DNA from 2 places in the Peribacillus aracenensis genome. Region 2 is predicted to be linked to the other one. Evidence: riboswitches for the same ligand, from Rfam matches in the RefSeq annotation. Region 2 holds a riboswitch; the other holds the start of a gene.
The links. A riboswitch is a leader RNA that binds a small molecule or an ion and turns the genes downstream of it on or off. The one in region 2 is predicted to bind lysine.
Positions count from the first base shown of each region.

Region 1 (3,217 bases), on a different contig from region 2:
TGGAATTATCCCTGACGGGTGAAATAATCAGCCGCCGCCTGGACTTACACCCTGATTGTCACTTCCAGCTTGAAGCCGGTTTCCTTGCCGAGCAGTTTTCACTGCAAAAAAAATTCCTCAGCGAATCAACGGAAGAAATCAAACGCCGCGCAAAAAAAGTGATATTCACCATCCAATGGGATCCCAGAGATCCAATCTAATGAGCCCTTAAAACAGACTTACCCTTTTTACCGGAAGTCTGTTTTTTATTGGACTCCTGCACTTAAGCTAGCACATTTGCATGCTGACCAAGTTTAAATGCTTCATGAAGGGATTCAACCGCCTTCACCATTTCCTTTTCATTGACGACAGTCGAAACTTTAATTTCCGACGTGCTGACCATTTTCACCTGGATGCCTGTATTGGCCATCACTTCAAACATCTCGGCAGCCACACCGGGGTTGGATACCATACCAGAACCGACGATGGACACTTTGGCCAACCCGCTCTCCGTTTCGACCCGGTCGAATCCCAATCGTTCTTTATTATTTTCCAGCACGATCAAGGCCGCTTCCGTATCTTCACTTTTTGTGGAAAAAGATAGATTGGTCGTATCCTCGGCTGTCATGCTTTGAATGATGATGTCCACATTGATCCGGTTTTTCGCAAGTGTCGTGAAGATTGTGGATAATGCACCAAGTGATTGGGGCAAACCATAAATTGTGACTCTCGTAATACTGTCTTCAAAAGCAATGCCGCGTACAATTAAGTTTTCTTCCATAGTTGCTTCCTCCTCAATGATCGTTCCTGATTCTCTCTCCATGCTTGAACGGACTTCAAGCGGAATTTGATAATTTTTTGCATATTCGACAGCCCTTGGATGGAGGACGCCCGCCCCTAGGTTGGCAAGTTCCAGCATTTCATCGTAAGAAATGGATTGGAGTTTTCGCGCGCCTTTTATGTAGCGTGGATCCGTTGTGAAAACACCTGTTACATCGGTATAAATATCGCATCTATCCGCATTCAGAGCTGCAGCGATGGCAACCGCCGTCGTATCGGAACCGCCTCTTCCCAATGTAGTGATTTCCCCATTTACATCGTTTCCCTGGAAACCGGCCACGACCACTATTTTCTTCTGTTGAAGCTGAGCTTGGATCCTTGAAGCATCAATGTTTAAAATCCGGGCATTCCCATGAACAGATTCCGTTTGCATGCCAGCCTGCCAGCCAGTATACGAAATGGCTTCATGCCCTTCTTCAATCAATGCCATCGTTAACAGGGAAATCGTTACCTGTTCCCCAGTGGTCAATAGCATATCCATTTCCCTTTTGCTCGGGGTTCCGGAAATATCACGGGCCATGGAAACCAATTGGTCCGTTGTTTTCCCCATGGCTGAAACAACGACGACTACCTCATTTCCATTCTCCGCTTCCTCGATTACCCGATTGGCAACATTTTTGATTTTTTCTACGCTACCGACGGATGTTCCGCCGAATTTTTGAACGATTAATGCCATCCTCATGCACCCTCTCTACTTTTTAGGCAATAAAAAAAGCAATGAGAAATATCTCATTGCTGTGATCACATATCCAATACTGTAAACACACTGAGATAGCTCTCCAGGGTATAAACCCTGACAATCCGCCATTTATTAAATGTCGGACCAGGAAAACAAGGTATGAGTCTTGTCTTCCTTCGGCGTCATCCCCTTTCAAAACCTTTCATGGAAGCTCATACTTCTCCAGGTCTTTACTCTTGAATTCCGCACCTCTATCAGCACTTTTAAGTTGTCTAGTTAAAAATTCCTTTTAATCATAGCATAGTGATTTATCGGTAGCAAGATTATTCTTGTAATTTTCTAACGATTCCCTCGGCTACCCCTTTTGGCATTCCAGCTTCCATGATTTCCTCGACTGTTGCCTCTTTGATTTTCTTCAATGATCCAAAATGCCTTAATAATTGCTTCCTTCGTTTTTCCCCGACTCCTGGAATATCATCAAGCTGGGAGTGAACCGCATTTTTCCCGCGTAGCTGGCGATGAAAAGTAATCGCGAACCGATGCACTTCATCCTGAATTCTTTGCAATAGGTAAAATTCCTGGCTCCGAGAATCAAGAGGTACGATTTCAAGAGGATTTCCGATCATCAATTGCGATGTCCTATGCTTTTCATCCTTAATGAGGCCTGAAAGCGGAATCTCAAGGCCCAATTCATTCTCCAGAATATCCCGAACGGCTTCGACATGTCCCTTTCCGCCATCAATGATGATCAAGTCCGGTAGCGGCAGCCCTTCTTTCAATACTCGTGAATACCTTCTTCTGACCACTTCACGCATCGATTCATAATCATCAGGTCCCTGGACCGTCTTGATTTTATATTTTCGATACTCTCTTTTTTCCGGCTTCCCATCAATGAACACGACTAAAGCCGAAACAGGGTCACTTCCCTGGATATTGGAGTTATCGAAAGCTTCAATTCGGTGCGGGGTGTAGATGCCCAGTTGGTTCCCGAGGTTTTCCACCGCATTGATCGTTCTTTCTTCATCCCTTTCAATCAAAGAGAATTTTTCCTGAAGGGCGATGGAGGCATTTTTATTCGCCAATTTAAGCATGTCTTTTTTCGCCCCCCTTTTGGGGTGAATCGTTTTGACCCCAAGCAGCCCTTCGGCCATTTCGGCATCCACTGATTCAGGCAGCAAGATTTCCTTTGGTTTAAAATGGTTCGTAATCTCGTAAAACTGACCTAGGAATGTAAGTAGTTCCTGTTCGGGTTCATCATAGACCGGAAAAAGTGAAACATCCCTTTCTATTAATTTACCCTGCCGGACAAAAAATACCTGAACACACATCCATCCTTTATCATAGGCAAAGCCAAATACATCCCTGTCGACGAAATCGGTCGTCATCATTTTTTGCTTCTCCATCGTAATATCAATGTGGGCAATCTTGTCACGGAACTCCTTGGCCCTCTCGAAATCGAGCTCTTCTGATGCCACTAGCATTTTTTCAGTCAGTTCTTTTTTTATTTCAGTATGCCCGCCGTTCAAGAACCGGTTGATATCATCCACCATTTTTTTATATTCCTGTTCCTCTACTTCATATACACATGGGGCCAGGCACTGGCCAAGATGATAATAGAGACACACGCGATCTGGTAAAGTATTGCATTTTCTTAGGGGATAGATGCGGTCGAGCAATTTTTTCGTTTCGTTAGCTGCAAACGCATTCGGATAAGGACCG
Region 1 covers NZ_JANZMJ010000006.1:110,306-113,522, forward strand. Annotated here, with positions in the region: gene N0M92_RS08710 (YslB family protein) at 1-200, shown strand, start outside; gene N0M92_RS08715 (aspartate kinase) at 263-1,495, opposite strand; lysine riboswitch at 1,584-1,760, opposite strand; gene uvrC (excinuclease ABC subunit UvrC) at 1,822-3,217, opposite strand, start outside.
Region 1: linked by a shared signal. The riboswitch ahead of N0M92_RS08715 (aspartate kinase) and the one ahead of dapA (4-hydroxy-tetrahydrodipicolinate synthase) in region 2 are both predicted to bind lysine.

Region 2 (3,217 bases):
CTTTATGAAAATCACGTTTTTTAAGGACAACTTCATTATTATAAACTTCTACAATCATACCTTGACTAATATCCCGATATCCTTCAGGATGAAACCCTTGAAGTTTGCCCGGCTCTAATTCCAAATAACTTACAGAAGACGTGCCAACAGACGTAAAGTCTTTTTGATGAATCGTTCTAGGGTCTTCAAGTGGATAATGAGAATGGCCTGAAAATGTAATAACCTGTGGATGTTTCTTTAATGTATCATATAAAAGTTCTTTATTTTCCTGAGTTCCCCATAAGTCACTTCCATACACAGTGTCTTTAATGTGTTGATGAAGAAAAACAAAGATTGGTTGGCCCGGATTCTCTTTTTCTGCTGCAGCTAACTTTTCGCCTAGCCAGTTAATTTGATGAACAGAATATAAACCATGCGTATTACCATTTTCCGGACTTAACGTAATAAAATCATATCCATTTACTTTTTTATGATAGTAAAGAGAATCCATTCCTGTTTTCTCGAGAAAGCGATCTTGTGCTTTTTCTACTGAAAGTCCATTCCAATAGTCATGGTTTCCCATAGTGAACATGGATTGAACATCGCCTTGTTTCTTCTCATTATAAATGGAGAAGAACTTATCATATTCAGTAGCGTAGCCATAGTCCGTTAAATCCCCAACGACAACAAAAGCATCCTGTTCAGGCGCAGCTTTGTTTAATTGATCCATTGCTGTTCTAAACTTGTTCATATCAGCAGTTGATCCATCATCTATATGTACATCACTGATTACAGGAAAAACGAGCTCGGGTTTACGTTTATTATCTGAATTTGAAGATTCCGAGAATGCTTGTACATTTGATAAAGAAGTTGCTAATCCCACCGTTACAACTGTCAACATTGCAGCAAATTTACTTTTCGCTTTCAAAATCTTTTTCCTCCTATATATCATTTAGTCGCTATAATTATGTAAGTATTTCCCAATAAGTAAAATATCCTCCTCATTTTTCAATTTTTATGTGGTTTTCCAATTAAAATAGTAACTTTACATTATTAATAAAATATAGGTTCAGTGTAATTTAAATATTAATAAATCAAATAATACCTATGGCCAATAGTCATTCCGTTCACTTAAATTGTTTCTGGAGGAAAACTTAAGATAATTTTTCGCTTGTAGTAATGATTTACCTTTGCTTGATGTAAAAGGGGAACTACCCCTTAACTACGTAGTTATCCCCACGAATCTTAATGGCTTTTATCATTCCATCTCATGGATTTGGAGATACGTATGCTGTTATACGTATCCCGTTCCAATCCTGAAAGGAATGAAAGCACCAAGAGTTCAATCCGTTTGATCTTGTTTGGCTGTGGATTTATTTCCATTTTCAGCAACATAATCGCTGGTAAAATTGCCTGCTATAATGCTATCGAACATCTTCAGTTTGTTTTCCTCTTTCATGCAACTGTTCTGACCAGTTTTTATCGGACCACAGATAATTTTGTCTATGGTTTGGTTAACATTAGCTTGATGTTATTAATGGCATCCTTTCTAAATTGTCCTTGCAATAAAGAGGATTCCTTGTTATATTACAGACAATTAAATATTTTCTTACTTCATACTTTTTGAAGTGAGGATAGAGGAGCAAAGACCATTAGTACACATTTTGAGGAGAATGAGATCCCATGACTATTGTGGAAAGGGGAATTTGCCGAAGCGGAAAGAATCTCATGTTCTTGAAGCTGGTTCTGCTATTGAATAAATGCAGGACTGTCATATAGGAAACTATATGGAGGGCTATCTTATGCGCGGAAACATTTTTTTGATAAATATTGTTTCTACTGCAGCAGCGAATCCTCGTTGTTGCTTTTTTGCGTTTACTCCTGAATGGCCCTAACCACCTCTGAATTTTTATAAAAATTATACAAAAGGGTGTGAAGTTATGAATTTTGGCCAAGTTTTAACCGCAATGGTTACCCCGTTTAATCATAATGATGAGGTTGATTTTAATGCTACGAGAACTTTAGTAAATTATTTAATTACTAATGGTTCTGATGGATTAGTAATAGCTGGTACAACTGGAGAGTCTCCTACATTAACTGCAGAAGAGAAAGTGGATTTATTCAAAATGGTTGTAGAAGTTGTTGATGGAAGAGTTCCAGTCATAGCTGGAACTGGCTCAAATAACACGAAGGCTTCCATCAGCTTAACAAAACAAGCAGAGGCAGCAGGAGTCGACGGAATCATGCTCGTTACCCCATACTATAACAAGCCGTCTCAAGAAGGACTATTCCAGCACTTTAGTGCTATTGCCCATTCAACATCATTACCGGTAATGCTTTATAATATCCCAGGACGAAGTGTCGTGAACATGTCCGTTGAGACGATTGTTAGCCTCTCAAAAATCAACAATATTGTGGCAGTAAAAGAAGCAAGTGGTGACTTAGATGCCATGGCACAAATCATCAGCAAAACAACTAGCGATTTTACATTGTACAGCGGCGATGATGGATTGACATTACCGGTTTTAGCCATCGGAGGAACAGGCATTGTTTCGGTTGCTTCACACATAATTGGCAATGAAATGCAAGAAATGATCAATAGCTTTAAAAATGGGGATGTCCAAGTTGCTGCCACTGCTCATCGCGACCTTCTTCCAATTATGAAAGCATTATTTGCTGCACCAAGCCCAGCACCGGTAAAATCAGCATTAAATATGCGGGGGTTAAATGTTGGAGGTGTCCGCTTACCATTGGTCCCTTTAAACGATGAAGAAAAAAGAGCACTACAAATAGCTCTACAACCGAGTAACACGGAAGCAATTTTGTTAAGTAAATAAGCTTAATGATTCATTAATCGAGTCTTCAATACCGATTTTCTGATTAAAAAACATAATAACCGGGCGAAATTTAAAAAAGCAGTGCAAACTTCGAATGAAGTGTACTGTTTTTTTATCGCTGCAAGGCTCAGTGCTAAAACTAGTTGAGCAATATAATGATTTTATATGATTAAGGGCAAAAGGAGAATTTACATTTTCAAGAAAAATATATGGTGTATCCAGTAGGAATCGTAAATGTCGAATTTTCTATAGCAATGATTTTTCGGGGATTGATCATAAGCTTATTAATTCTAGTGATGTTGATATGTAATTATTAAGACAGAGTCGTTCCTTAGTATTCAATCTATAATGGCTCCTTAACAAATTCAAAAGAAATAAAGTAATTATAGCTTTGACATTCA
Region 2 covers NZ_JANZMJ010000049.1:1,818-5,034, forward strand. Annotated here, with positions in the region: gene N0M92_RS27440 (metallophosphoesterase) at 1-907, opposite strand, end outside; lysine riboswitch at 1,607-1,785, shown strand; gene dapA (4-hydroxy-tetrahydrodipicolinate synthase) at 1,920-2,816, shown strand.